DNA from 2 places in the Pseudoroseomonas sp. WGS1072 genome. Region 1 is predicted to be linked to the other one. Evidence: predicted binding sites of a transcription regulator. Region 1 holds the regulator's gene; the other holds the start of a gene.
The links. Region 1 encodes HrcA, which represses chaperone genes, less so after heat shock. Its sites were predicted from a motif close to GTTNGCACTCNCNNNNNGNGAGTGCNAAC; they were not measured.
Positions count from the first base shown of each region.

Region 2: groES (co-chaperone GroES) is a predicted target of HrcA. The motif match lies at 13,237-13,265, and genes of this name have one in related genera.

Region 1 covers NZ_JBMPSU010000001.1:1,436,761-1,451,753, reverse strand. Annotated here, with positions in the region: gene ccmE (cytochrome c maturation protein CcmE) at 1-32, shown strand, start outside; gene ACF3NH_RS06915 (heme lyase CcmF/NrfE family subunit) at 29-1,987, shown strand; gene ACF3NH_RS06910 (DsbE family thiol:disulfide interchange protein) at 2,013-2,564, shown strand; gene ACF3NH_RS06905 (cytochrome c-type biogenesis protein) at 2,564-3,043, shown strand; gene ccmI (c-type cytochrome biogenesis protein CcmI) at 3,040-3,834, shown strand; gene ACF3NH_RS06895 (DUF1194 domain-containing protein) at 3,949-4,677, shown strand; gene ACF3NH_RS06890 (DUF3775 domain-containing protein) at 4,727-5,143, opposite strand; gene ACF3NH_RS06885 (hypothetical protein) at 5,437-5,673, shown strand; gene typA (translational GTPase TypA) at 5,878-7,707, shown strand; gene ACF3NH_RS06875 (cupin domain-containing protein) at 7,765-8,397, opposite strand; gene ACF3NH_RS06870 (peptide ABC transporter substrate-binding protein) at 8,588-10,255, shown strand; gene ACF3NH_RS06865 (NAD(P)/FAD-dependent oxidoreductase) at 10,316-11,644, shown strand; gene hrcA (heat-inducible transcriptional repressor HrcA) at 11,655-12,755, opposite strand; gene ACF3NH_RS06855 (hypothetical protein) at 12,916-13,131, shown strand; gene ACF3NH_RS06850 (hypothetical protein) at 13,128-13,304, shown strand; gene ACF3NH_RS06845 (TrkH family potassium uptake protein) at 13,308-14,849, opposite strand; gene trkA (Trk system potassium transporter TrkA) at 14,846-14,993, opposite strand, start outside.
Region 2 covers NZ_JBMPSU010000001.1:524,464-539,456, forward strand. Annotated here, with positions in the region: gene ACF3NH_RS02555 (hypothetical protein) at 1-311, opposite strand, end outside; gene ACF3NH_RS02560 (hypothetical protein) at 308-742, opposite strand; gene ACF3NH_RS02565 (S24 family peptidase) at 864-1,514, shown strand; gene ACF3NH_RS02570 (phosphatidylglycerol lysyltransferase domain-containing protein) at 1,537-3,471, opposite strand; gene ACF3NH_RS02575 (lysine--tRNA ligase) at 3,468-5,114, opposite strand; gene ACF3NH_RS02580 (ATP-dependent DNA helicase) at 5,256-8,078, shown strand; gene ACF3NH_RS02585 (tellurite resistance TerB family protein) at 8,105-8,527, shown strand; gene ACF3NH_RS02590 (prolyl oligopeptidase family serine peptidase) at 8,573-10,621, shown strand; gene ACF3NH_RS02595 (cold-shock protein) at 10,703-10,906, opposite strand; gene groL (chaperonin GroEL) at 11,186-12,829, opposite strand; gene groES (co-chaperone GroES) at 12,881-13,171, opposite strand; gene ACF3NH_RS02610 (usg protein) at 13,453-13,728, shown strand; gene ACF3NH_RS02615 (AEC family transporter) at 13,753-14,682, opposite strand; gene gmk (guanylate kinase) at 14,685-14,993, opposite strand, start outside.

The DNA of each region.
Region 1 (14,993 bases):
GCCCCGCCGCGGAGGCGAAGAGCGGCGGATGATCGCGGAGATCGGCCATTTCGCCCTGGCCCTGGCGCTCGCCCTGGCCCTGGCACAGGCGGTGCTGCCGTTGCTCGGCGCGCAGCGCGGCGAGGCGCGGCTGATCGCCGCCGCCGGCCCGCTGGCGGCGGGGCACCTGCTGGCGGTCGCGGCCGCCTTCGCCGCCCTGCTCTGGGCCTTCGTCACCAACGACACCAGCGTCATCAACGTGGTGCAGAACAGCCACTCGGCCAAGCCGCTGCTCTACAAGCTCTCCGGCGCCTGGGGGAACCACGAGGGCTCGATGGTGCTCTGGGTGCTGATCCTGGCGCTCTGCGGCGGGGCGGTGGCCGGCTTCGGGCGCGACCTGCCGGGGGTGCTGCGCGCCCGCGTGCTCGGCGTGCTGGGACTGGTCGCGGTGGGCTTCCTGGCCTTCATCCTGGCCACGTCCAATCCCTTCGGCCGGGTCTGGCCGCCGCCGCCGGACGGGCAGGGGCTGAACCCGATCCTGCAGGACCCCGGCCTCGCCTTCCATCCGCCGCTGCTTTACCTCGGCTATGTCGGCTATGCCGTGACCTTCGCCTTCGCCGTCGCGGCGCTGATCGAGGGGCGGGTGGATGCCGCCTGGGGGCGCTGGGTGCGGCCCTGGGCGCTGGCCGCCTGGGCCTTCCTCACCCTCGGCATCGCGCTCGGCTCCTGGTGGGCCTATTACGAGCTGGGCTGGGGCGGCTGGTGGTTCTGGGACCCGGTGGAGAACGCCTCGCTGCTGCCCTGGCTGGCCGGCACGGCGCTGCTGCACTCGGCCATCGTGGTCGAGAAGCGCGAGGCGCTGAAGGTCTGGACCGTGCTGCTGGCGCTGCTGGCCTTCGGCTTCTCGCTGCTCGGCACCTTCCTGGTGCGCTCGGGCGTGCTGAACTCGGTGCACGCCTTCGCCAACGACCCGGAGCGCGGCGTCTTCATCCTCGGCCTGCTGGTCTTCTACCTGGGCGGCGGGCTGGCGCTCTTCGCCTGGCGGGCGCCGGCCATGGCGCCGGCCGGCCTCTTCGCCCCGCTCTCGCGCGAGGGCGGGCTGGTGCTGAACAACCTGCTGCTCTGCTCGATGGCGGCGGTAGTGCTGACCGGCACGCTGTGGCCGATGTTCGCCGACCTGCTGCTCGGGCAGAAGATCTCGGTCGGGCCGCCCTTCTTCAACACCGCCATCCTGCCGCTGGCCGTGCCGCTGGTGCTGGCCATGGCGGCCGGGCCGCTGCTGCCCTGGAAGCGGGCGCAGCTCTGGCCGGTGCTGCAGCGGCTCTGGTGGGCGGCGCTGCTGGCGGCGCTGGCGGCGGCGGCCTGCCTCGCCCTCGCCGGCGCGCGGATCGGCCCGGCGCTGGGCTTCGCCGCCGCCGCCTGGCTGATCGGCGGCGCGCTGGCCGATGTTCTCGACCGCATCGCCCTGTTCCGCCGCCCCGCCGCCGCCTGGAGCCGGGCGCGGGGCCTGCCGCGCGCGGCCTGGGGCGCGGCCATCGCGCATGCCGGGCTCGGCGTCTCGATCCTGGGCATGGCGGGCATGGGCCTGGCCACCGACCGGCTGGCCGGCTTGCAGCCCGGGGAGAGCGTGGCGCTGGCGGGCTATGAATGGCGCCTCGACCGGGTCGAGGATGCCGTGGGGTCCAACTGGTCCGCCCGGCGCGCCACCGTGACGGTGACACGGAACGGCGCCACCGTCGCCGTGCTGGCGCCGGAGCGGCGCTTCTTCCCCGTGGCGCGGATGACCACCACCGAGGCCGCCATCCACACCACCTGGCTCGTCGACCTCTACGCCGTGCTGGGCGAGGAGCAGGAGGGCGCGGCGGTGCTGCGCCTGCACCACAACCCGCTGGCGCCCTGGATCTGGCTGGGCGCCGCCATCATGGCGCTGGGCGGCGGGCTCTCCCTCTCCGACCGGCGGATGCGTGTCGCGGCGCCGGCGGCGAAGCGGCGGGCGGTGCCGGCATGAGGCCGAGAGGAACGGACGACCACCCATGAATCGCCGCCTGCTGATGCTCGCCCCGCTCGGCCTCGTCGCTGCCGGGGGCGCCGGCTTCTACGCCATGCTGCGCGGCCTGGGCGATGGCAGCTACGACCCGCGCGGCGTGCCCTCCGCGCTGCTCGGCCGCGCGACGCCGGCCTTCAGCCTGCCGGCGCTGGAGGAGGGCGCCCCGCCGCTGACCGAGGCGGCGCTGCGCGGCCTGCCCGCGCCGGTGCTGGTGAACTTCTGGGCCAGCTGGTGCGTGCCCTGCATCGTCGAGCATCCGCAGCTGATGCGGCTGGCGCGGGAGGGGGTGACGATCCTCGGCATCAACTACAAGGACCGGCCGGCCGATGCGCGGGCCTTCCTGCAGCGCCATGGCAACCCCTTCCGCCAGCTGGCGCAGGACGCGCCGGGCCGCGTCGCCATCGACTGGGGGGTCTATGGCGTGCCGGAGAGCTACCTCATTGACCGCCAGGGCATCGTCCGCTGGCGCTGGCCGGGGCCGGTGACGCCCGAGGTGCTGGAGCAGGACATCCGCCCGCTGCTGCGGCGCCACGCCTGATGCGCCGCACCCTGTCCGCCCTGGCGCTCGCGCTCGTGCTGGCGTCCGGCCTGTCCGGCGCGGCGCGCGCCGTCGGCCTGCCCTCGGAGATGCTGCGCGACCCGGCGCAGGAGGCGCGGGCGCGGGAGATCGGGCGCGAGCTGCGCTGCCTCGTCTGCCAGAACCAGTCGATCGAGGACAGCGAGGCCGACTTGGCGCGCGACCTGCGCCGCATCGTGCGCGAGCGGGTGGCGATGGGCGAGAGCGACCGCCAGGTGATGGACTATGTCCATGACCGCTACGGCGACTTCGTGCTGCTGCGCCCGCCCGTCACCTGGGCCACGGCGCTGCTCTGGGGCATGCCGGTGCTGGCGGTCGGCGGCGGCGCGCTGGCCATCCTGCTGGTCCGCCGCCGGCGCGGCGCGGTGCCCGAGGCGCCGCCGCTGAGCGAGGCCGAGCGCGTCCGCCTCGCCGCGCTGGAGGACGAGGCGGGGCGATGATCTGGCTGCTCTTCCTGGCCGTGGCGGCGCTGGCGGTGGCGCCGCTGGCCTTCGCCCTGCTCCGCCCGCCGCGCCTGACCGGCCGGCTGGAGGCCGACCGCGCCCTCTACCGCGCGCAGCTCGCCGAGCTGGAGCGCGAGCGGGAGAGCGGGCGGATGGACGAGGCCGCGCACCGCGCCGCCGTGACCGAGGTGCAGCGCCGCCTGCTGGCCTCGCCCGCCGCCGCGGCGGCGCCGGGCGCCGGGCGGGGCGGGGCGCTGCTGGCCGCCATGCTGTTCCTGGTGCCCGCCCTCGGCTTCGGCCTCTACCTCTGGCGCGGGCATCCCGAGATCCCGGCCGCGCCCTATCGCGAGCGCGCCGAGGCGGCGGCGCAGGACGAGGCGCTGCTGGCCATGCTGCGGCAACGGCTGGAGGCGGCGCCGCAGGAGGGCGAGGCGGCGCGCCAGGGCTGGATCCTGCTCGCCAATGCCGAGCGCGGGCGGGGCCGGACGGAGGCCGCCATCGACGCCTTCGCGCGCGCCCTGTCCATCCGCTTCGACGGGCCGCTGGCCGCCGAGCTGGCGGAGCTGCGCATCGGGCAGGGCGAGCTCGACGCCGCCGCCGCCCTGCTGGCGCGGGCGCTTTCCGCCGAGCCGGAGGCGCCGCGCCTGCGCTACCTCTCGGGCCTGCTGGAGGCCCGTGCCGGCCGGTCGGAGAATGCCCGCGCCACTTGGCGCGCCCTGCTCGACCAGGCGCCACCCGACGCGCCCTGGCGCGCCCTTGTGGAGCGGCGGCTGCAGGAGTTGCCCTAAGTACACGCCCCTGGGCACACGCGGGTGTGCACATGAAAGAATTGCGCCACCCCCCCGCCTCTCGGCTTTGCTGTGCGGGAACAGGTGGGAGGCGGAAGGATGTGGCGGCGTTCCTTGCTGACGGCTGGGCTGACGGCGGGCGGCGTCGCGGCGGCCTCGACCCTCTGGCCGGGACATCCGCGCGCCGCGGAGGCGGTGGATGTGCTGCTGGTGCTGGCGGTCGATGTCTCCCGCTCGGTCGATGAGGACGAGGCCAAGCTGCAGCGCGAGGGCTATCGCGCGGCGATGACCGATCCGCGCCTGCTGGAGGCGATCCAGGGCGGTGCCATCGGGGCCATCGCCCTGACCTACGTGGAATGGGCCGGCATCGAATACCAGCGGCAGCTCCTGCCCTGGATGCGCGTCGGCTCCCAGGCCGAGGCCTGGCGCTGGGGCGAGGCGCTGGCCGAGGCGCCGCGCACCTCGCTGTCCTGGACCTCGATCTCGGGCGCCATTGGCTTCGGCGCCCGGCTGCTCGCCGAGGCCCCCTTCGAGGCCACGCGCCGGGTGATCGACGTCTCGGGGGACGGGGTGAACAATTCCGGCCCGCCGGTGGAGCAGGCGCGCGATGCCGCCGTCGCCCAGGGCATCGTCGTCAACGGCCTGCCGATCATCAACGACCGGCCGAGCTTCGGACGGCGCCCGCTGGTGCCGCTCGACCAGTACTATGCCGAGGCGGTGATCGGCGGGGAGGGCGCCTTCCTGGTGGCGGCGGAGGATTTCGACAGCTTCGGCCTGGCGGTGCGCCGCAAGCTGATCCGCGAGATCGCCGGGCATGGCGGGCCGCGCCGGGACTACGCCTGAGGAAACTGCCTCGGGATGGGGCCGGAAGCCGGCCGGCCCCGCTCCCGCCTCAGCGCTCGACCTCCTCGACCGAGATGCCGAAGGCGGCCAGCCCCTCGGAGATCAGGTCGCCGGCCATGTCCATGCCGAGCAGATAGGCGGCGGTGTCGGTACCCGCGCCCCGCTCCTTCGCCATGCGAAGCGCCTCCTCCCACTCCTCCGGCTCGTAGTCGCCCCGCCCGGTCCAGGCCAGCGCCACCAGGGCCGCCTGCTCATCCTCGTTCAGTTCCTCGATGAAGGCGGTGAGGGTGTCCTCGTCGAAATCCTCCTCACCCTCCTCGGGCTCCTCATCCTCCGGGTCGATGGCGTCCTCGCCTTCCTCCTCCTCCTGGATGGCGCGGATATGATCCACCACCGTGGCGACGGTCTCCAGGCTGATGCCCAGATCGAACTCCGCCTCGTCGTCATCGCGGGGGGTGTCGCTCATCGAGTCCTCCTCTGCGTTCGCCCTCGGTGCGGTCCGGCGCATCCCTGGCGCATCCCGGGCATCAGGCTAACGGCAACGCGAAAGCCCAGGGAGAACCCTCCGGTTGCCAAAAAATTTTTGTGTTGCTTCAGCGCCACAATTGCGGCGCAACGAGCGAAATGAGCCGGCGTTGATACCGCATGTCCAGAACCTTGCTTATCCCCCTCATGGCAGCGGTTCTTCTCGGAGCAGGATCCCAGGCTCTGGAGGCCCCCGCCTCGCCTGATACCGCAGTGCCGAAGGCATCCTTGCGCATGGTTTCCGTGCAGGGTGGCCTGGCCCATTCACCTGGCTGCGCGGAGGATTCGCCCCTCTTCCGCTCCATGATGCCGCAGCAGATCGCCGACCGCCCCGCCGGAGCGCAGGGTCCGGAGGACGAGGCCGCGCCGCCGGAGCCGGCCATGCGGCAGGCGCTGCATCTCTGCGTCGTCGAGCGGTTCGATCCGCTGAAGCCCTTCGGCGGCGCCCGCCGGGCCCTGCACCGCACCTGAGCGGCCAGAGCGCGGCCGTGGAGGCAGGAATGCGCCCGTCGCGGGTGAAGGATGCGCGAAAAGCTCGCTTTTTTCCGCCGGGCATCCTATCTGTGCGCCGCAACAAGCCGCCAGGCCCGCCCTGCCCGACCCCGCCACATTGATGCTGGCCGAGGGGATTCGGGCCGCGTGCGCAGGCGGCGCAGCCTCGGGACTGCCCGCCTTATGGAACTGCGCAACGTCGCCATCATCGCCCACGTCGACCATGGCAAGACCACTCTTGTCGACAATCTGCTGAAGCAGGCCGGCGCCTTCCGCGCCAACCAGGCCGTCGCCGAACGCGCCATGGATCGCAACGACCTGGAGCGTGAGCGCGGCATCACCATTCTCGCCAAGTCCACCGCCGTCGAGTGGAAGGGCGTCAAGATCAACATCGTCGACACGCCCGGCCACGCCGATTTCGGCGGCGAGGTGGAGCGCATCCTCTCCATGGTCGATGGCGCCATCGTGCTCTGCGACGCGGCCGAGGGCCCGCTGCCGCAGACCAAGTTCGTGCTGACCAAGGCGCTGGCCCGCGGCCTGAAGCCGATCGTCGTCATCAACAAGGTCGACCGCCAGGACGCCCGCGCGGACGAGGTGCTGAACGAGGTGTTCGACCTCTTCGCGGCCCTTGGCGCCAATGACGAGCAGCTCGACTTCCACACCCTCTTCGCCTCCGGCCGCCAGGGCTGGGCCGACACGACGCTCGACGGTCCGCGCAAGGACCTGTCGCCGATGTTCGACCTGATCCTGAGCCACGTGCCGGCGCCGACGGTCGATCTCGACGCGCCCTTCGCGATGAACGCGACCATCCTGGAGGCCGACAACTTCCTCGGCCGCGTGCTGACCGGCCGCATCGAGCAGGGCGTGGCGCGCACCAACATGCCGGTGCGCGTGCTGCGCCAGGACGGCACGGTGGTCGAGACCGGCCGCCTGACCAAGCTGATGACCTTCTCCGGCCTCGACCGCGTTCCGGTCGACGAGGTGCAGGCGGGCGACATCTGCGCCATCGCCGGCCTGTCGGACGCGACCATCCCCGACACCATCGCCTCGCCCGAGGTGGCGGCCCCGCTGCCGGCCATCCCGATCGATCCGCCGACCCTGTCCATGACCTTCCGCATCAATGACGGCCCGCTCGGCGGCCGCGAGGGCAAGAAGGTCACCTCCCGCCAGATCCGCGACCGTCTCTTCAAGGAGACCGAGGGCAATGTCGCGATCCGCGTGAAGGACAGCGAGGAGGCCGACAGCTTCGAGGTCTCCGGCCGTGGCGAGCTGCAGCTCGGCGTGCTGATCGAGCAGATGCGCCGCGAGGGCTTCGAGCTGACCATCGGCCGCCCGCGCGTGCTGACGCGCGAGAACCCCGAGACCGGCGAGCGCGAGGAGCCCTTCGAGGAAGCCGTCATCGACGTGGACGAGGAGTTCTCCGGCGTCGTCGTCGAGAAGATGTCGCTGCGCAAGGGCATGATGCAGGACATGCGGCCCTCCGGCGGCGGCAAGGTGCGGCTGGTGTTCCACATCCCGTCCCGCGGCCTGATCGGCTACCACGGCGAGTTCATGACCGACACGCGCGGCACCGGCATGATGAACCGCCTGTTCCTGGGCTACCAGCCCTGGGCCGGGCCGATCGAGGGCCGAATCAAGGGCAGCCTGATCTCCAACTCCGACGGCGAGGCGGTGCAGTACGCGCTGTTCTCCCTGCAGGAGCGCGGCACCCTGTTCGTGGACCCCGGCGCCAAGGTCTATACCGGCCTGATCCTCGGTGAGCATTCGCGCGAGAACGACCTCGACGTGAATCCCATCAAGGAAAAGAAGCTGACCAATGTCCGCGCCGCCGGCAAGGACGAGGCCCTGCTGCTGACGCCGCCGCGCCGGATGAGCCTGGAGCAGGCCATCGCCTATATCGAGGATGACGAGCTGGTGGAGGTGACGCCCTCGGCCATCCGGCTCCGCAAGCGCTACCTCGACCCGCATGAGCGCAAGAAGAACGCCCGCCGCGCCGAGAGCGAGGCGGCCTGAGACCAGGGGGCGGACCCATAGGGGGCGGACCGGGACACCGGCCCGCCCCTTTCGCCGTCAGGGGGGCGGATCGGCCGGCGGGTCGCTCCGCAGCGTGATCCAGACCACCCGCGCCGGCACCTCCCCCGGATTGTCGAACATGTGCGGCACGGCGCTCGGGAAGCGGAAGGTGTCGCCCGCCTCCAGCAGATGCGCCTCCTGCTCCAGCCACAGGCGGAGCGTGCCGGAGAGGACGTAGCCGGCCTTCTCGCCCTGGTGGCGGAAGAAGTCGGCGCCCGAGGAGCCGCCCGGGCTCAGCGTCAGCTCGTAGATCTCCATCTGCCCCGGCCCGCTCGGCGCCAGCGCCTCCTTCAGCACGCCGCTCGGCGTCAGGCGCAGCACGCGGCGCTGGCCCCGGCGCACGATGTAGCGGCCGGGCGCCGCCGCCGCCGGGCGCTCCTCGAAGAAGAAGGACACCGGCACCTGCAGCGCCAGGCTCAGCATCCTGAGGCTGCGCACCGAGGGCGTGGCCAGGCCGCGCTCGAGCTGGCTGATCATCCCGGCTGAAAGCCCGGTACGCCGCCCCAGTTCCTGGATCGACAGCCCGCGGCGCTGGCGCAGCAGCCGCACCGCCTCGCCGAGGCGGCGGTCGCTGGCCGCCTCCTCCTCCGGCTGGTGAAGGGGAACGGGCGCTTCGGGTCCGGCTTTCACGGGGCCTGTCCTCCCTGCCGCGGATCGGGGGCGATTGACAGCCAGCTTCGATGAGGCTGAACATCGGCGCAACAATTATGACCACGGTGAACAGGCCGGGGCCGCCGGGAGACACCGGCACGGGGATGCAGTTGCGGCGTGACGACCCCTCCGGGCAGGAGCCACGGTCGGTCGAACGGGAGACGTGGCCATGAGCGACTTCGATGCCGGCGCGCGCTGGCGGCAGATCCTGGGCCCGAGCCGTCGGGGCCTCTTCGCCATCGGGGCCACGGCGGCGGCCGGGCTCGTGGCGCGGCCGGGAAGGGCACAGCCGAAGCCGCCCGCCAAGCCCAGGGGGCAGGTGGTGGTCGGCCTGTCGCAGGAGCCCACCGTCTTCCACCCGCTGATGCCGGGCATCGAGGTGGACCAGGGCGTCTGGTGGAACCTGTTCAGCACGCTCTGGTTCATCGACCCGGACGGCACCTTCGTCCCCGACCTCGCCGCCGAGATCCCGACCCAGCGGAACGGCGGCATCTCCGCCGACGGCCTGCTCTGGACCATCAAGCTGCGGCGCGACGCCAAATGGCATGACGGCACGCCCTTCACCGCCGAGGACGTGAAGTTCACGCTGGAGCTGATCAACAACCCCGATTTCCGCGTCCGCAATCGCGTCGGCCACAGCCTGGTCAAGGACATCCGCGTGGAGGCGCCGGACCGCATCCAGTGGCGGATGGAGACGGCCTACGCGCCCTATCTCTCCATTCTCTCGCTGACCTTCATGGTGCCGAAGCACCTTCTGGCCGGAGTCGCGGATCCCAACCTCTCGCCCTTCAACCACGCCCCGGTCGGCACCGGCCCGTTCCGCTGGGGCAGCCGCGCGGCGGGCGACAACGTCACGCTGCTGGCCAACCCGGCCTATCACGGCAGCGGCCCGCATCTCGAGCGGGCGGTCTTCAAGTACATCCCCGACCTGACGGTGCTGTACACGCAGTTCCGCACCGGCCAGGTGGACTATACCGGCATCGCCGGCATCAGCCCGAACTTCGCCGATGAGGCGAAGGGGCTGCGCGGGCGGAAGGTCCACGTCAATCCGACGGCCTCGGTCGAGAGCATCGCGCCCAATCTCGAATCCGGCCCCTGGGCGGACAAGGCGGTGCGCGAGGCGCTCTACCTCGGCATGAACAAGCAGGCGCTGATCGAGGCGCTGTACTACGGCCTGCCGACGCCCACGGAGTCCTTCCTGCCCAACCAATCCTGGGCGATCGAGAAGGACCTGCCGAAGCACGAGTACAATCCCGGCAAGGCCAACGCGCTGCTCGACGCCGCCGGCTGGAAGCGGGGCGCGCGCGGCATCCGCGAGAAGGGCGGGCAGCGGCTGGAGATCGCCAATTCCACCACCACCGGCAATCCGATCCGCGAGCAGGCGCAGCAGTTGCTGATGCAGGACTGGCAGGCGGTCGGCGCCTCGATGAAGATCCAGAACATGCCCGCCGCCGTCATCTGGGGCGAGTTCTGGCAGCAGTCGAAGTTCAGCTCGGTGATGGTCGCCGTGAACTACCAGCTGGGCGGCGATCCGGATGTGACGCCGCGCTTCAGCAGCAAGGCGATCGGCGCCAAGGGCGGGCGCGGGCAGAACAACATCCAGTTCCAGAACGCCGAGGTGGACCGCCTGCTGGCAGAGGGCGCGACGGAGTTCGACCAGGACCGGCGCAAGGCGATCTACGGCCGCATCCAGCGGATCATCCGCGAGGAGCTGGCGATCCTGCCGATCTTCCAGCAGGCCCTGGTCGAGGGCACGAAGGAAGGGCTGAACGGCTTCCGGCCGAACATCAACACCTCCTCCAACTGCTGGAACATCCGCGACTGGTACTGGTCCTGACGACCACGCGCCGCGCCGCCCACCGACCTTCCACCACGACCAGCCTCCAGGAGCCCGTCCATGTCGCCTCCCGTTGATCGCATCGCCGGCGATGAACGCCTGCCCGCGCAGGCCGATGTCGTCGTCATCGGCGGCGGCATCATCGGTGTCTCCGCCGCCTACGCCCTGGCGCAGAAGGGGCATTCGGTGGCGCTGATCGAGAAGGGCCATGTCGGCGGCGAGCAGTCGAGCCGGAACTGGGGCTGGTGCCGCCAGCAGGGCCGCGACCGCCACGAGATCCCGCTGGCGCGCGAGAGCCTCGCCATCTGGGGCCGCCTGCACGAGGAGATCAACGCCGATCTCGGCTTCCGCCGCCGCGGCGTCATGTGGGTGACGAAGGACCCGGCCGAACTCGCCTCCTGGGAGCGCTGGGCGAACATGGCGCGCGAGATGCAGGTGCACAGCCACATGCTGAGCGCGGCGGAGGTGAAGGAGCGCCTGCCGGACAGCCAGGCGGGCTGGGTCGGTGGCATGGAGACGCCGAGCGACGGCCGCGCCGAGCCCTCCATGGCGGCACCGGCGCTGGCCGCCGGGGCGCGGCGGCTCGGCGTGCGGCTGTTCCAGAACTGCGCGGCGCGGGGCCTCGAGACCCAGGGCGGGGCGGTGAGCGGGGTGGTGACGGAGAAGGGCACCATCCGCACGAGCGCCGTGCTGCTGGCCGGCGGCGCCTGGTCCACCCTGTTCTGCCGCCGCCACGGCATCGCCCTGCCGCAGCTGATGGTGAACGGCACCGCCTTCCGCACCACCACGGGCGAGATGCTGCTGGCCGGGGCGCTCGGCACGCCGGGGCACTGCATGCGGCGGCGGGAGGATGGCGGCTACACCGTCGCCTTCCGGGGGCGCGGCACGGTGCACATCACGCCGGACAGCCTGCGCTATGGCCGGCAGTTCTGGCCCACCTTCGTGCAGCGGCGGGCCAAGCTGAAGCTGACGCTGGGCCGGCCCTTCTTCCAGGCCCTCCTCGCCGGCGCCCGCTGGTCGATGAACGAGGTGACGCCCTTCGAGAAGACCCGCGTGCTCGATCCGGCGCCGGACATGACGCTGGTGGAGCAGGCGCTGGCCTCGCTGAAGGCCGACCTGCCGAGCCTCGGCGAGCTGGACTGCGCCGAGGCCTGGGGCGGCACCATCGATTCGACCCCCGACGCGGTGCCGGTGATCTCGGCGGTGGACGGGCTGCGCGGCTTCTTCCTGGCCACCGGCTTCAGCGGCCACGGCTTCGGCATCGGCCCGGCGGCGGGGCGGCTGGCGGCGGACCTGGTGGCCGGGGACGCGCCGATCGTCGATCCCACGCCCTATCGCTACAGCCGGCTGGTGGACGGCACCCCTCTGGCGCCGGCCGGAGCACTCTGAGTCGGGGCGGTCAGCCCAGCAGCTGCCCGATCACCCGCGCGGTATAGTCCACCACCGGGATCACCCGGCGGTAGTTGATCCGCGTCGGGCCGATGACGCCGATGGCGCCGACGATCTGCTCCTTGCCGTCGCGGAAGGGCGCCACGACCATCGACAGCCCGGCGCTGCTGAACAGCCCCGATTCGGCGCCGATGAAGATCTGCACGCCCTCGCCGCGCTGCGCCAGCTCGAGCAGGCGCAGCATGGTCTCCTGCGCCTCCAGCCGCTCGAACAGCGCCTGGATCTCCTGCACGCGGGCGATCTGGTCGAGGTTCTCCAGCAGCTTCGCCTGGCCCCGCAGGATCAGCGAGCCGCCGCCGCCGCCGGCCCAGGTGGCCAGCCCGGACTCGATCATCTGCTGCGTCAGCGCGTCGAGCGCCGTGCGGTTGGCCTGGATCTCGTCCGCCACCGTGGCGCGCGTCTCCTCCAGCGTGCGGCCGGAGAGGCGGGCATTGATGAAGTTGCTGGCCTCGCTGAAGGCGCTGGGGGGCAGACCGGGCGGCACCTCGATGACGCGGTTCTCCACCTGGCCATGCGCGTTCACCAGCACCACCAGAGCCCGCCCGGGCGAGAGGGCGACGAACTCGATATGCTTGACCACCGCCTCGGTCTTGGGCGCCACCACCAGCCCGGCGGCGCCGGCGAGGCCCGAGAGCATCTGCCCGGCCTCGGACAGCGTCTCCTCCATGCTGCGGCCCGAAGCGGCGCAGCGCGCGGCGATGGCGTCGCGGTCCTCCTCCGAAAGGTCGCCGAATTCCAGCAGGCCGTCCACGAAGAGGCGCAAGCCACGCTCGGTGGGCAGGCGGCCGGCGGAGGTGTGCGGCGCGAAGAGCAGCCCGGCCTCCTCCAGATCCGCCATGGCGTTGCGGATGGTCGCCGGCGAGAGGGTCAGCGGCAGCCGGCGCGAGAGGGTGCGCGAGCCCACCGGCTCTCCCGTCTCCACATAGAGCTCGACGATCTGGCGCAGGATCGCCGCGCCGCGGCTGTCGAGTCCCGCCGCGCCGGCGGCCTTGCGGCCGGACGAGAAGAACGACGAAGCGGATCCCCTGGCCAAGTTCCTCGTATCCTTCATCGGGACAGCTCTTTTTGCCTCCCTCTCAAGCAGGCGTGAAGCCCCGTGGCGCCGACGCGGCGCCATCCTGTCATGCGCCGACACATCATGGCCACGAAGCCGTTGCATCCTCCCTGTAATTCGGAGTGCCGCAGGGCGCGGACAAGCGCAGGAGGGCATCATGACGGATATGACCGGTTCCCGGATCTGGCCCCTGGCCCTGCTCGGCTGGCTCGCCGCCGTCCCCGCCGCCACACGCTCCGGCGAGGCGGCCGGCGCCGCGCCGCAGGAGACCCGGACCGCCCCGAGGATGGAACAGAACCGCGCCGCGCCGCTGTCGCGCTACAGCGATTCGGGCACCGGCCCGGCCGCGCCGCGCCGGGAGCGGAAGGGATGAACAACCCGGTGATGAACGGCTTCCTGGCCGCGCTGCTGCTGTTCGGCCTGGGCGCCGGTGTCGCCGGCCTGCTGCTCGACCGCGCCTCGCGCCACCCGGCGGCGGCCACGGCGCTGCTGGCCCTGCTGCTGATCGGCCTGTCCTGGGGCGGCACGGTGATGCTCGGCGAATGAGCCTCAGCCGCGCCAGAAGCGCGGCATGAACAGGATCAGCACGGTGAAGAGCTCGAGCCGGCCCAGCAGCATGGCGAAGCAGAGCAGCCACTTGGCGCCGTCCGGCAGGTTGCCGAAATGCCCGGCCGGCCCGATCACCGGACCAAGCCCCGCGCCGACATTGGAGAGCATGCTGACGGCCGCGCTGGCGCTGGTCAGGAAATCCAGCTCCATCGCCATCAGCAGGATGGTCAGCACGCCGTAGCAGATGAAGTAGAGGGTGAAGAACACCACCACCGAGCCGATCACGTCATCCGGCAGCGGCTTGCCGTCATAGAGGCGGGGAAAGACGCCGCGGGGATAGAGCAGGCGCAGGAACTGGCCGCGCAGCATCACCGCCATCACCTGCAGGCGGAAGATCTTCATGCCGCCGGTGGTGGAGCCGGTGCAGCCGCCGACGAACATCAGGCCGAACACCAGCCCTACCACCCCGCCGCCCCATTGCGTGTAATCGGCCGAGGCGAAGCCGGTGGTGGTGACGATGGAGACCGTGGCGAGGGCCGCGTGCTGCAGCGCTTCCCAGACCCCGTAGGTGCCGCGCAGCACCAGCCAGAGCGTCAGCCCGGCGGTGACCGTTGCGACCAGCCCGAGCAGCGCGCGCACCTGGCTGTCGCGCAGGATGGCCCAGTCCCGCCGCACGAGGCGGACATAGAGGACGAAGGGCAGCGCGCCGGCCAGCATGCCGGCGATGGCGATCCAGTGCACCGCGGGATTGTCCCAGCGGGCGAGCGACTGGTCGGAGGTGGAGAAGCCGGCGGTCGAGATGGTGGTGAGCGCATGCGCGGCGGCGTCCAGCGCGTCCATCCCGGCCAGCGCGTAGGCGAGGCCGCAGAGCACGGTCAGCGCCAGATAGGTCAGGACGATGGCCAATGCGATCTGCCGCACGCGCGGCATGACCTTCTCCGAGCGGTCGGAGCTTTCGGTGCGGAAGAGCTGCATGCCGCCGACGCCGAGGGTCGGCAGGATGGCCAGCGCGGTGGCGATGATGCCGATGCCACCCAGCCATTGCAGCAGGGCGCGCCAGAGCAAGATGCCCGGTGGCGCCTCGTCCAGCCTGCTGACCGCCGTGGAGCCTGTGGTGGTCAGGCCGGAGACGGATTCGAAGACCGCGTTTGTCAGGTTGCCGCCAAGGCCCGGATGCTGCGACAGCAGGAAGGGCACGGCGGCGAAGGCGCAGATGGCGAGCCAGCTCAGCGGCGTCAGCACGAAGGCCTGGCGCAGGTTCAGCCCGGCCTGCAGCTCGCAGCGGGTCAGGCGTTGCAGCAGCCCGCCGGCCAGCGCGGTGCCGAGGGCCGAGGCGGCGAAGGGCCGCCAGTCGGGATGGCCCTGCGACAGGTCGAGCAGGGCCGGCAGCAGCATGAAGCCGCCCAGCACCAGCAGCATGCGCGCGATGAGCTGCAGCACCGGGCGCAGCGGAGGCGGCGCCCAGTGGCCACCCGCCGCAGGGGTCGCCACCGGGCCGGATCGGGCGCCACCGGGCGGCGGACGCGTCGTGGCGTCGCTCACGCGCCCTGGCCCGGGGCGCTGCCCGGCAGGGCGATCAGCGCCTCCGCCGCCTCGCGCGCCGTATAGGCCATGACGGCGATGATGTCGTCGCCGGGCGCCACGGTGGTGGCCGCGTCCGGGATGAAGGCCCTGCCGTCCCGCACC
Region 2 (14,993 bases), 910 kb from region 1:
AGCCAGCGGCCCCGGGCCGGGCCGGGGGTGAAGGGTCCGCGAATGGTCAGTCCGGCACGGTGATAGAAGCCTGGCAGGTCGAAGGCCGCCGGCACGCCCGGCCGCGTCACCAGCAGACGTCCGGACAGCGGCTCAACCACGGTCCAGCCCTGCTCGTCGTGAAGGGCGGCGAAGCAATGCCGGAAGCCGGGGCGCAGCAGCCGCAGCCAGCCCTGATCCGCCTGGCCGCCGAATCCGATCCAGACCCTCTGCGGCTCGGCCAGGGCGTGGCGCGGCGAAAGGCGCGCCCCGAGAGCAGGGCGAGGCGTCACGCCGGGGTCCGCAGCGGCCACTCCACCACCACCGCCTCCTCGGTTAGGTCCATCCCCGGACCCTCGACGATGCCCTTCATCCGCAGCGGCCATTCCAGGCGCCGCAGCGCCTCGGTCCAGATGCGCCAGTCGTTCTTCTCGCGCGCGTAGCGGGGATTCGGCGCCTCGCCCCGCTCGCCCCAGATCCGCAGGATGCGGGCATGCACGAGATCGATGCGGCGCTGGCGGTAGAGGCGGTCGAGGCATTTCACCACGTCGTCGGGCTCGCAGGGGCGAAGCGCCCGGCCGGCGCCGGCGACGATGCGCGCGCCGTCGCGGCGCGCCACCAGCGCGGCCATGGTCCAGATCCAGGCTTCCTCCGCGCTGCGGAAGGGCTCGGCACGGCGCATCGAGGCATAGACGGCAGTGGTGCTGCGGGGGGCGGTGGCCATGAGCGTTCTCGCCAAATAGTTGAATACCGCCCAACCATTGCGATTCTCTTAATAGGTGTCAACACCTATTTGTGATGATGTTCCTATTGCAATCAGACCGGAAGCCTAGGATATTCCGCCCATGCGTCATGACGACATCTGGCGGGCGGTCGATGCCCTGGCCGCGGAGCACGGTCTCTCCCCTTCGGGCCTGGCCCGCAAGGCCGGGCTGGACCCGACCGCCTTCAATCCCTCCAAGCGCCTCGGCGCCGACGGGCGGGCGCGCTGGCCCTCGACGGAGAGCATCGCCAAGATCCTCCTGGCCACCGGCACCGACATGGACAGCTTCGCCTCCCTGGTCACCGGGACCCCGGCCCTGCAGTCCGGCGCCCGCAACGGCGCGGCGGGGCGGCGCATCCCGCTGATCGGCCTGGCCCAGGCGGGCGGCGACGGCTACTTCGGTGATGGCGGCTACCCGGTCGGCGGTTCCTGGGACGAGATCAGCACGCCGGAACTTTCCGACCCCAATGCCTATGCGCTGGAAATCTCGGGCGAGAGCATGGAGCCGGTGTTCCGCGATGGCGACATCGTCATCGTCTCGCCCAATTCGCCGGTGCGGCGGGGCGACCGCGTGGTGGTGCGCACCCAGAAGGGCGAGGTGATGGCCAAGCAGCTGGTGCGGCAATCCGCCCGCCGCGTGGAGCTGGCCAGCCTCAACCCGGCGCATCCCAACTACAATTTCGACCTCGCCGAGCTGGCCTGGATGCACCGCATCCTCTGGGCGAGCCAATAGGCGGCCCGATGGGCGATCCGCTTCAGCGCGGCGGCGCCTCCCGCCCCAGCGCCTTCAGCACCAGCTCCGGGTCGCTCTCCGCCGGGCATACGAGGTAGCGGTCCTGCCCCAGCGGCAGCGCCGCCAGGCCGGTATCCTCATAGGCCCGCAGCAGTTCCGGCCCGACCTGCCAGAAGGCATGGGCCACGCCGTTGCGGTCGCAGAGGTCGCGGAAGCGCCAGATGGCGGTGATGCGGGCCGAGGCATCGCCGGCCGGGTCGCCGATGCCGATCCAGACCTGCTCACGCCGGACGAAGGCGAAGCCGGCGCCGCGCCCGCCCTCGACGAAAAGGGCGCCATCGCCCTCCGCCGGCACGCGGGCCCCGAGCGCGGCCAGCCGCGCCCGCGTCGCCATGTCGTAGGAGGGCGCGCGAATCCGCGCCGGCCGCAACAGCCGCGCCGCCGCCGCCAGCAGCAGCACGCCACAGAGACCGACGGCGAAGCGCAGGGTGTGTGGCGCCTCGTCCGAGAAGGGCACTTCCCACCAGGGCTCGTGCGACACCGGCCCTTCCCAGGCGATGCGCGCCAGCACCAGGGCGGCGGCCGCGCTGGCGGTCAGGGGCAGCAGCGTGCCGCGGGCCAGCGGCTCGCCGGTCAGGCGGGCGTCGCGGTAGAAGGCGGTGCTGAAGCAGGCCAGCAGGCCACCCAGCACGGCGAAGCCGCCGGAGATCCACCATGGCTCGCCGCGCAGCAGGGTGATGAAGCAGCCGAGCAGCAGCAGCACGATGCCGCCGATCCAGCCGATCCTCAGTCGCCGCACCATGCCATAGGCGACCACCAGCAGCAGCGAGCCGATCAGCGAGGCGGCGAACTGGCTGGCCAGCGCGGCCCAGTCGCCGGCCCAGACGGCCAGTTGCGAGCCGCGCGCCGGCAGGGCGCCGATGAACAGCAGCACGCCCCCGGCCAGGCCCGAGAGCCCGGCCAGCACCGGGCCTTCCAGCGCATCCGTCACGCGGGCCTCGGCGCCGAATCCGCTCAGCAGGTGGCGGCGCTGACCGATCTCGAAGCCGGCGAACAGGATGCCCGCCAGGAAGAGCGGGATGATGTAGTAGAAGAAGCGGAAGATCAGCAGGGCGCCGATGACCTGCGGCGCCGGCACATAGGGCGCGAGCCCGACCAGCACCGCCGTGTCGAAGACACCGAGGCCGCCGGGCACATTGGCCGCGAGCCCCGCCGTGTAGGCGGCGAGGTAGATGCCGAGGAACCGCGCGAAGCTCAGCCCCGGCGCCTCGGGCAGCAGAACGTAGAAGATCATCGCCGTCACCGCGACATCCACGCCGGCCAGCAGGGTCTGGGCGCAGGCCATGCGGAAGCCGGGCAGGTCGATGCGGTGGCCGAAGACGGTGAAATGCGGCAGCAGGCGGGAGAGCAGGATATAGGTCGCGACCACGCCGAGCAGCGCCACGCCGACGGTCTGCATCGCCCAGTGCGGCAGGTTCTCGGCGATCCATGGCACCACCTCCGGCTCCCAGATCAGCACCATGCCGCCCAGCGCCATGCCGCCCAGGCCGAAGGTCAGGCTGGTGAAGGCGATGACCTTGGCGATCTCGCCCGGGGTCAGTCCCCATGCCGCGTAGAAGCGGTAGCGCACCGCCGCGCCGGAGACGGCGGCGAAACCGAGGTTGTGCGCCAGGGTATAGGCGCAGAAGGAGGCCAGCGAACTGCGCGCGTAGCTGACGGGCTTGCCGGCATAGACCGAGCCGAGGCGGTCGTAGATCGTCAGCACCGCATAGGCGAGCAGCGTCCAGCCCGCCGCCACCCAGAGCTGCCGGCCCGGGATGGCGCCCAGGGCGGCGCGGACATCCGCCATGGAGAGGTCGCGGAACTCCCGCTGCACCACATAGAGGGCGCCGACCAGCAGGGCGAGGCCGAAGACCGTCGGCCCGTGCCGGCGCAGCAGGCCGATTGCCCGGCTCACGCCCGTGCCGTCTCCGCCGCGACCGCCTCCCGCGGTGGTCGGGTCAGCGCCTCCTCGATCAGGCGGATGGTCTCCGGCACCCCATAGGCGGCGGCGAGGCTGCCGAAGCGCGGCCCCTGATCGGCGCCCACCAATACCTGGTACAGTGCGTTGAACCAGCCGCGCGAGACGCCGTTCGAGCCGTCCTTCATCTTCTGGATGAAGGGCTCGCGCCGGCCGGCGTCATAGACATCGACCTGGATGCGCTCGGCCTGCGGCAGGCCGGGCGGCAGCGCCTCGATCTCCTGCCGGTGCGCGCGCAGCAGGTCGATCAGCGCCTGAAAGCAGGGCCGCTCCTCCGCGGTCGGCGCGCGCGGCGTGAGCCCGGGCAGCACGAAGTCGCGCGCATAGGCCACGGCATACTCGACCAGCTGGCCCAGCAGCGGCTGCGTCTCCGGCGTGGCGCCGGGGGCGTAGTTGCGCACGAACTTCCACAACCGCTCCGGCGTGTCGGCGGCGGCCACCGTGGCGAGGTTCAGCAGCATGCCGAAGGTCAGCGGGGGTTCCGGCGTGTTCGGCACCTCGCCGCCATGGATGTGCCAGTCCGGATTGGCCGGGTCCTGGCTGGCGCGCAGCCGCTCCCGCTGCTGCAGGTACTCGTCCGTGGCGCGGGGGATGACGTCGAAATGCAGCCGCTTCGCCCGGCCCGGCTGCTGGTACATGAAGTAGGCCAGGCTCTCGGGGGGGGCGTAGCGCAGCCATTCCTCGATCGTCAGCCCGTTGCCCTTGGACTTGCTGATCTTCTGGCCATTGGCGTCGAGGAACAGCTCGTAGGTCATGCTGACCGGCGGCTCGGCCCCCAGCACCCGGCAGATCGCCGAGGAGAGGCGGACGCTGTCGATCAGGTCCTTGCCCGACATCTCGTAATCGACGCCGAGGGCGAACCAGCGCATCGCCCAGTCGGCCTTCCACTGCGCCTTCACATGGCCGCCGGTCACCGGCGTCTCGAAGCGCTCGCCGCTCTCCGGGTCACGCCAGACGATGGTCCCGTCCTGGGGCCGTGTCTCCTCCACCGGCACCTGCATCACCACCCCCGTCCGCGGATGCACCGGCAGGAAGGGCGAATAGGTGGCGCGGCGGTCCGGCCCCAGCGTCGGCAGGATCACCTGCCGCACCTCCTCATGCGCCTCCAGCATCCGCAGCAGCGCCGCGTCGAAGCGGCCCGAGCGGTAGTAGTCGGTGGCCGAGGCGAACTCGTACTCGAAGCCGAAGGCGTCCAGGAAGGCGCGCAGCCGGGCGTTGTTGTGGTGCCCGAAGCTCTCATGCGTGCCGAAGGGGTCGGGGATGGCGGTCAGCGACTTGCCGAGATGCTGCCGCAGCACATCGCCGTTCGGCACGTTGTCCGGCACCTTGCGCAGCCCGTCCATGTCGTCCGAGAAGGCCAGCAGGCGGGACGGCAGGCCGGTCAGGCGGGTGAAGGCATTGCGCACCCAGGAAGTGCGCGCCACCTCGCCGAAGGTGCCGATATGCGGCAGGCCGGAAGGGCCGTAGCCGGTCTCGAACAGCGCCGTTTTCTTGCCGGACGCGGCGAGGCGATCGGCGACCTTGGCGGCTTCCTCGAAGGGCCAGGCCTTGACGGTGCGGAGCGATGGATCGGCGGTCATTCCCGCCCCATGCCAGCGCCGCGTGCCGCGGTCAACGCGCCCAGTCGGCAGGGCGGCCAAAGCCACCCCGCGCGGCCATCACGATTGGAAAAACCCCGCTGGCGGCTGGCTTCGTTCGTGCTTTGCCCCTACTCTCCCCCGGTGACTGCCACCAAGGGCCGGAACGACGCCCTGCCCCCCCGCCTGGTGCTGCCGAGCGGCCCGGCCCTGGTCGCCCCGGCGCCCGGCAGCGCCGCGCTGCTCACCCCTGATGGCGAATTGTTCACCCCGCGCCCGGCCGAGTTGCCGGAGCTGCTGCGCGAGTTCGGCCCGCCCATCCTGGTCCATGCCCCGGCCACGGCACGGCGGCTCGGCCTGTCCGGCCTGCCCGGCGCCTGCGACCTGCTGGAGCTTTTCGCCTTCTGCCTGCCGGCCCAACCGGCGCCGCCCACGCCGCGCGGCCTGGCCCTCGCCCTCGACCTGCCGGCGCCCGGGGATGCGGAAGCCGCCGCCGCGCTGCTGCCGGAGATCGCCGCCGAGCTGCTGCGCCGCCTGGCCCGCGCGCGCCACGCGCCGCTGAACCGCGACGCGGCGATGCTGGCGGCGCGGCTGCGGCAGGCGAATGACTGGCCCTGGGCGGACTCCGTGCTGGCGGCGCTGGGCCAGCCCGCCGCCCGCCCCTCGGCCGATGCCCTGAAGGTCTGGCGCCAGCTCGCCGAATGGGAGGATGCCGGCCCGCCGCCGCCGCCCGCCAGCCATCCGGTGGCGCCGGCCGAGGCGCGCGCCCGCCTGGCCGAGATCCTCGGCGAAGGTGCCGAGCAGCGCCCCTCCCAGGCGGACTTCGCCTCCGCCGCCAGCCTTGCCTTCACCCCGCGGGAGCTGGCCGGCGAGCCCCGCCTGGTGCTGGCCGAGGCGGGAACCGGCACCGGCAAGACGCTGGGCTATGTGGCGCCGGCCAGCCTCTGGGCCGAGCGGAACGGCGCTCCGGTCTGGATCGCTACCTATACCCGCAACCTGCAGCGCCAGCTCGACCAGGAGCTGGCCCGCCTCTATCCGGAACCCGAGGAGCGGCGCCGCAAGGTGGTGATCCGCAAGGGGCGCGAGAACTACCTCTGCCTGCTGAACTACGACGAGGCGGTGAGCGGCGCCATGCCGGGCCGCCTCACCGCCCTCGCCCTGGTGGCGCGCTGGGCCCTGGCCACGCGGGACGGCGACCTGCTGGGCGGCGACTTTCCCGGCTGGCTGGTCGAGCTGTTTCCGCCCGGCAGCATCTCGCTCCTGGCCGACCGCCGCGGCGAGTGCATCCATTCCGCCTGCCCGCACTGGAAGCGGTGTTATGTCGAGCACTCGATCCGCCGCGCCGCCGGGGCGCACCTGGTCGTGGCCAACCACGCCCTGGTGATGGTCCAGGCGGCGCTGGGCGGCGGCGAGGACGGGCCGGCGCTGCGCTATGTCTTCGACGAGGGGCACCATCTCTTCGATGCCGCCGACGGGGCCTTCTCCGCCGCCCTCTGCGGCGCCGAGATGGCCGAGTTGCGCCGCTGGCTGCTGGGCCAGGAAGGCGGGCGGAGCCGGGCGCGCGGCCTGCGCCGCCGGCTGGAGGAGATGCTGGCCCAGCACCCCGCTTTGCTGCCGCCGCTCGACCTGGTGGAACATGCCGCGCGCGCCCTGCCCGGCGCCGGCTGGTGGGACCGCTGGGACGAGGCCGAGGACGGGGCCGCGCCCGGCGAGGCCTTCCTGCGCGCCGCCCGCGCCCAGGTCCTGGCGCGCAGTGCCGAGGCCGATCCGCTCTATGACGCCGAATGCGACCTCCATCCCCTGCACGCGGACCTCCCCGGCGCCGCCGCCGCGCTGGAGACGGCGCTCGAGGCGCTGCGCGACCCGCTGAAGTACCTGGCGAAGCTGCTCGCCGGGATCCTGGAGGACCCGGACCAGGAGCTGGAGACCGGCGACCGCATCCGCCTGGAGACCGCCATCCGCAGCGTCGAGCGGCGCGCCCTGATGCCGCTCACCGCCTGGACCGCCATGCTGCGCCAGTTGCGCGAGGCCCCCGCCGAGCCCGGTCAGCGGCCGACCTTCGTGGACTGGCTGGCGCTGTCCCGGCGCGAGGGGCGCGACATCGATGCCGGCCTGCACCGCCACTGGCTGGACCCCACCGTGCCCTTCGCCACCCAGGTGGCGGCTCCGGCCCATGGCGTGCTGATCGCCTCCGCCACGCTGCGCGACGCCGCCCGCCACGACCCCGAGGCCGCCTGGCGCGAGGCCGAGGCGCGCACCGGGGTGCAGCACCTGCCGAACCCGGCCATCCGCGCCGCCCTGCCCTCGCCCTTCGACTATGCCGCCAATACGCGGGCCTTCATCGTCGAGGATCTCAGCCGGGACAGCCCCGCCCAGGTGGCGGCGGCGATGCAGCAGCTCTTCCTGGCCGCCGGCGGGGGCGCGCTCGGCCTGTTCACCGCCATCCGCCGGCTGCGCGAGGTGCACGCCCGCCTCGCCCCCGCCCTGGCCGAGGCCGGCATCCCGCTCTACGCCCAGCATGTGGACGCCATGGACAGCGCGACCCTGGTCGACATCTTCCGCGCCGAGGAGGATTCCTGCCTGCTCGGCACCGACGCGCTGCGCGACGGGGTGGACGTGCCGGGCCGCGCGCTGCGCCTGCTGGTGTTCGACCGCGTGCCCTGGCCGCGCCCCTCCATCCTCCACCGGGAGCGGCGGATCCATCTCTCGGGCGGCCGGCCATCCGCCTATGACGATGCCATCGCCCGGCACCGGCTGCGGCAGGCCTTCGGCCGGCTGATCCGCCGCGCCGACGACCGGGGCGTCTTCGTGCTGCTCGATCCCCGCACCCCCTCACGCCTGCTCGCCGGCCTGCCGGACGGCGTGACCCCGCAGCGCCTGGGCCTCGCCGAGGCGGTCCGGCAGACCGCCGCCTTCCTCGGCGGCCCGCCCGCCGGGGCGATTGAAGCGGCGCCCGCCCTGCGTTAGGCCTTCGCCGAACAAGGAAGAGACCGATGCCGCACACCAAGATCCGCTTCAATGCGCAGGAGGCCCTGGTCTGCGCCATGGTGCTGATGTCCGCCTCCGACCAGCAGATGTCCGATGCCGAGCTGGGCATGATGGCGCGGCTGGTGCGGGAACTGCCGGTCTTCGACGGATTCCTCCCCGAGGAGATCGAGACGGTGACGGAGTCCTGCCTGACCCTGCTGCGGCAGAACGACGGCCTGGACCGCGCCTGCGCCCTGATCCGGGACACGCTGCCGCCCCGCCTGCGGGAGACCGCCTATCTGCTGGCCTGCGAGGTGGCGGCGGCGGATGGCGACGCCACCCAGGAGGAGTTGCGCTTCCTGCAGGACTTCCGCATCGGCCTGGATATCGACCGCCTGATCGCCGGCGCCATCGAGCGGGCGGCCAAGGCCCGCTACCAGATCGTCTGAGCCACTTTCCCTCCCGAGTCTCTCCCTCCGGCACGGAGCCGCCGCATGACCGAGGACGACCCCTTTCTGTGGCTGGAGGAGATCGAGGGGGAGCGCGCCCTCTCCTGGGTGGAGGCGCAGAACGCGGCCACCCTCGCCCGCCTCGCCGATGCCCGCTACGCCGCCGACCGCGACGCGGTGAAGGCGGCGCTGGACCGGCCGGACCGGCTGCCCTTCGTGACCCGCCGCGGCGCGCATCTCTACAACTTCTGGCAGGATGCGGCGCAGCCGCGCGGCCTGTGGCGCCGCACCACGCTCGACAGCTTCCGCCAGGAGCGGCCGGACTGGGAGGTGCTGCTCGACCTCGACGCCCTGGCCGCCGCCGAGGGCGAGGACTGGGTCTGGCGCGGCGCCGGCACCCTGCCGGGGACGCATGACCGCGCCCTGCTGCGCCTCTCGCGCGGCGGCGGCGACGCCGTGGTGCTGCGCGAATACGATCTCGCCACCCGCGCCTTCCCGGCAGGCGGCTTCGCCCTGCCGGAAGCCAAGGGTGGTGCCGACTGGCTGGACCGCGACACGCTGCTGGTCTCCCTGGCGCTCGACGCGGCCAGCTCCACCCGCTCCGGCTATCCGCGCAGCATCCGCCTGCTGCGCCGGGGCGAGACGCCGGGCGAGGCCCGCATCCTGTTCGAGACCGGCGTGGAGTCCATGGGCGCCTGGGGCGGGGTGGAGCGCGAGGACGGGCGGGAGATCCTGGTCTTCCAGGAGCAGCTCGGCTTCTTCGACCAGGCGATCCATCTCGGCGACCGCGAGGGCCGCTCCCGCCGCATCGACCTGCCGACCGACCTGCGCCTGTCCTGGCAGCGCGGCTGGCTCGCCGCCCAGCCGCGCAAGCCCTGGACGGTGGGTGGCGTCACCCACGCCCCGGACACCGTACTGGGCGCGCGGCTGGCGGAGGTGCTGGCGGGCGAGGCCCGCTTCCGCACGCTGTTCACGCCGGCGCCGCGCCGGGCCCTGCAGGGCTTCTTCTGGTGCGCCGGCCGGCTGGTGCTCTCCGTGCTCGACGAGCTGCGCCCCGTCTTCACCCTCCTCACGCCCGGCGAGGAGGGCTGGACCTCGGCGCCCGTCACTGGCCTGCCGGATATCGGCGTGGTCGGCCTCCGCCCGCTCGACGAGCGTGAGGACGAATCCGACGGCACGCTGCTGGTCATGGCGCAGGACCCGCTCACGCCGCCCGAGATGCTGCTGACGGACATCCGCCTGACGGCGCCGGCGGTGCTGCGGCGATCCTCGCCCGCCTTCGACGCCAGCGGCCTGGCCGTCTCGCGCCACGAGGCCGTCTCGACCGATGGCGAGCGCATTCCCTATGTGCAGATCGGTCCCCGCCACCAGGAAGGCGGGGGGAGCGGCGATGCGCCGGTCCACATGACCGGCTATGGCGGCTTCCAGATCCCGCTGCTGCCCGCCTACAGCAGCACCTCCGGCCTGCTCTGGCTGGCCAAGGGCGGCACGGCGGTCATCGCCAATATCCGGGGCGGCGGCGAGTTCGGCACCGCCTGGCACGAGGCGGGGCGGCGCCAGGGCAAGATCCTCTCGCACGACGACTTCGCCGCCGTCGCCGCCGACCTGGTGCGGCGCGGCGTGACGCGGCCCGGGCGGATCGCGGCGGAGGGCGGCTCGAATGGCGGCCTGCTGATCGCCAATATGCTGACCCGCTACCCGGAACGCTTCGGCGCGCTGTTCTGCACCATCCCGCTGATCGACATGCGCCGCTACACGCGGTTGCTGGCGGGGGCGAGCTGGAAGGACGAGTATGGCGACCCCGACAGGCCCGAGGACTGGGCCTTCATCCGCCACTTCTCGGCCTATCAGGCCGCCGTGGCGGGGCGGCCCTATCCGGCGATCCTGATCGCCACCAGCCGGCGGGACGATCGCGTTCATCCCGGCCACGCGCGGAAGATGGCGGCCAGGCTCCAGTCTCTGGGCTACGAGGCGCTGTTCTACGAGCCGGCGGCCGGCGGACATGGCTATGGCAAGGACAATGGCGAGGTCGCCGCCTTCTCCGCCCTGGGCAATGCCTTCCTGCGGCGCGCCATCGGCTGGGAAACCGCCTGACGGACGAAAAAACCCGCCTCCCGGAAGGGAGAGCGGGCATGCAAGCCGGACGCGGCCTGGTCGGCCGCCTCCGCCGGGGCCTCAGAGCGGCTTCAGGTTGATCGCGGCGGCCTTGCCGCGCTCCATGGCCACGTCGTAGCTGACCTTCTGATTCTCGTTCAGGCCCTGCAGGCCCGCCTTCTGGACGGCGGTGATGTGCACGAAGACATCCTTGCCGCCATCCTGCGGGACGATGAATCCAAAGCCCTTGGTCGCGTTGAACCACTTCACGGTGCCGGTCGCCATGGCGACGCACTCCTCTCAAATGCGGCGGCAGGGCATGAGCGCCCTTGCCTGTGGCCCATCCGGTTTCACGGCTTGAAGGCGACCGGGTCTCCGGAGGCACGGCAAGGCGATCGGCAGCGGTTGGCGAGAAGAAGTGGGGCAGATCGGCACCGCCCTGTCAACGCAAACCGGCGCCGTTTCGTAACGAACGCGTTAGCCCTCGCGCATGCGAAAAGGGGCGGCCCTGCGGCCGCCCCTCCTGCTGTTCCAGCCCGGGGGCCGGACCTCGATCCCGGAGGATCAGAAGTCCATGTCGCCGCCCATGCCGCCCATGCCGCCCGGAGCGCCGGCCGGAGCCTTCTTCTCCGGACGCTCGGCGATCATCGCCTCGGTGGTGATCAGCAGGGCGGCGATGGAGGCCGCGTCCTGCAGGGCGGTGCGGACGACCTTGGTCGGGTCGATGATGCCGGCGTCGACGAGGTTCTTGTACTCGTCGAGCTGGGCGTCATAGCCGTACTCGTAGGTGCCGTCGCGCAGGACCTCACCGGCGATCACGGCGCCGTCCTTGCCGGCATTCTCGGCGATCTGCTTCAGCGGCACCTGGATGGCGCGGCGAACGATCTCGATGCCGACATGCTGGTCGTTGTTGTCGCCCTTCAGGTCGGCGAGCTTGCCGGCGGCGCGCAGCAGGGCCACGCCACCACCCGGCACGATGCCTTCCTCGACCGCGGCGCGGGTCGCGTGCAGCGCGTCGTCGACGCGGTCCTTGCGCTCCTTCACCTCGACCTCGGTGGAGCCACCGACACGGATGACGGCGACGCCACCGGCCAGCTTCGCCAGGCGCTCCTGCAGCTTCTCGCGGTCGTAGTCCGAGGTGGTCTCCTCGATCTGCGCCTTGATCTGCTCCACGCGGCCCAGGATGTCGTCCTTGGCGCCGGCGCCATCGACGATCGTGGTGTTCTCCTTCTCGATGCGGATGGTCTTGGCCTGACCCAGCATGTCGAGCGTGACGGTCTCGAGCTTGATGCCGAGATCCTCGGAGATCACCTGGCCACCGGTCAGGATCGCGATGTCCTCGAGCATCGCCTTGCGGCGGTCACCGAAGCCCGGGGCCTTCACGGCGGCGATCTTCAGGCCACCGCGCAGCTTGTTGACGACCAGGGTGGCCAGGGCCTCGCCCTCGACATCCTCGGCCACGATCACCAGCGGACGGCCGGACTGCACGACGCTCTCCAGCAGCGGCAGCATCGGCTGCAGCTGGGACAGCTTCTTCTCGTGGATCAGGATGTAGGGGTTCTCGAGCTCGGCGATCATCTTCTCCGCATTCGTGATGAAGTACGGGGAGACATAGCCGCGGTCGAACTGCATGCCCTCGACGACGTCGAGCTCGGTCTGGATGCCCTTGGCCTCCTCGACCGTGATCACGCCCTCGTTGCCGACCTTCTCCATCGCCTGGGCGATCATCTCGCCGATCTCGGACTCGCCGTTGGCGGACAGCGTGCCGACCTGGGCGACCTCACCGGAGGTGGTGATCTTCTTGGTCTTGGCCTTCAGCTCCTCGACGACGACGGCCACCGCCTTGTCGACGCCACGCTTCAGGTCCATCGGGTTCATGCCGGCGGCCACGGCCTTGGCGCCCTCGCGGACGATGGCCTGGGCCAGCACGGTCGCGGTGGTGGTGCCGTCACCGGCCAGGTCGTTCTGCTTCGAGGCCACTTCGCGCACCATCTGCGCGCCCATGTTCTCGAACTTGTCGGCCAGCTCGATTTCCTTGGCGACCGTCACACCGTCCTTGGTGATGCGCGGCGCGCCGAAGGACTTGTCGATGACGACGTTGCGGCCCTTCGGGCCCAGCGTCACCTTGACGGCATCGGCCAGGATATCGACGCCGCGCAGCATCCGCTCGCGGGCACCGGCGCCGAACTTAACGTCCTTAGCAGCCATGATTCTCTACCTCTGTTCTGATCGGTTCGTGGGAAACGGGGGTCCGCAGGCTCAGGCCGCGATCACGCCCATCAGGTCGGATTCCTTCATGATCAGGAGCTCCTCGCCGGAGATCTTGACCTCGGTGCCGGACCACTTGCCGAACAGGACACGGTCGCCGACCTTCACGTCGAGGGCGACGAGGTCACCCTTCTCGTTGCGCGCGCCGGAGCCGACGGCGACGATCTCGCCTTCCTGCGGCTTCTCCTTGGCGGTGTCGGGGATGATGATGCCCCCCGCGGTCTTCTCCTCGGCGGTCAGCCGGCGGACGACGACGCGGTCATGCAAAGGACGGAAATTCATTGGCCCTCTCCTGACGCCCTATTGTGGCGCATTCAGCGACGGTTGCCTCTCCGGCCGGCGAGCCTGTTAGCACTCACTCCCGGAGAGTGCTGACGATCTAGGGCGCTCCTCGGAGGTCGTCAAGTGTTCGGCAGCACTCTTTGTCGAAGAGTGCCAAAGCATTGAAACCAGACGGTTTTTCTTGTCATCCGCCGGTCACGCCATGGCATGCTCTCCTGGCCCGAAAGGGGAACAGAACGGCCCGAAGGCCGGGCCGGCTACCAGAACGGAGACGATCGCCCATGCTGCTGCGGGATATCGAAGGCTTCGTCCGAATCCCGGATTGGCGCCTGACCACCGCCGAGATCCTCTACCACCTGCCCGATCATCCGGGCCTGCTGCAGAGCTTCGTCTGGCAGAAGGTGGATCATGCGCCCCGCTTCCCGGAGCTCCACCGCTTCCTGGCCTTCTGGCAGCGGGAGATCCACGGTCCGCTGCACTCCGTGCGGGTAGCGTCGAGCGCCCTGACCCGGCCCGCCGAATTTCGGTACGCCGAGGGCCAGTTCAACCTGCACTGAGAAGAAAACCGGCCGATTCCCCGTTCACGTCAGGAGCAGGAGCAGCGCCGAGAGCGTCACGGTGGAGAGCAGCGTCGCGATCAACACCGTGGCGCCGGAGCGCTCGGCACCGCTCATGTAGCGCCGCGCCAGGAAGAAGGCATTGGCGCCGGTCGGCATGGCGGCGGTGAGCACCGCCACGGCCAGCGCCTCCCCCCCCAGCCCGAGCGCCAGCCCGGCACCCCAGACCAGCCCCGGCATGAAGGCCAGCTTGAGGCCGCAGCCCATCAGCGCCTCGGGCCAGTCGCGCCGGGCATTGAAGGAGAGCAGGCTGGCGCCCAGGGTGAACAGCGCCACGGGCGGCCCCGCCTGCCCCACCAGGTCGAGGAAGCGGCGCGCGGTGGCCGGCACTGGAATGCCGGCCAGCGTGACCAGCAGACCGAGCAGCACCGCCAGCACGATCGGGTTGCGCAGCACGGCGAGCAGCGTCGGCTTCAGGATCCGCGTCATCGAGGCCTGGCTGCTGTGCGCGAGCTCGGCCACCACCGTGGCCAGCGGCAACAGGATCAGCGAATGCAGGGCCAGGATGCCCAGCAGCAGCGCCAGCCCGCTCTGGCCGAAGACCGCCAGGATGACCGGGATGCCGATCATGTTGGTATTGCCGAAGCTGCAGTTGAGGGCGAAGGAGCCGGCCTCGGAGAGCCGCAGCCGCAGCAGCCGCCACCCCAGCAGCAGGGCCAGGCCATAGGTCGTCAGACAGCCGGCGAAGAACGCCACCGCCACCACCCCGCCGCCGGAATGGGGCGAGGTGGCGCCGGCGAAGAGCAGGGCCGGCATGGCCAGCTTGAAGGCGAAGTCGTTGAGGCCGCGCAGCCCTTCCTCGCTCACCCAGCGCCGCCGGGCGAAGAGATAACCGAGGCCGATCAGGGCGAAGATCGGCCCCAGGACATGCAGCAGCATGACCGGCCCGCCCATCGTCAGGGCTTCAGCAGTTCATCGATGAAGGCGGGCAGCCAAGGCTGGCGGGCGCGGGCGCAGCGCGCCGCATGCAGGATCGACCGCGCCTCCGCCACCGTCTCGTGGAAGTCGTTGTTCACGAGCACATGGTCGAAATCCGCCCAGTGGCTGATCTCGTCCCGCGCCGCCTGCATGCGGCGGGCGATCTCCTCCGGCGAATCCTGACCCCGCCCGTGCAGCCGGCGTTCCAGCTCCGCCAGGCTCGGCGGCAGCAGGAACAGGCTGACCACATCCGCCGGCAAAGCCGCGCGCAGCAGGCGGTGGCCCTG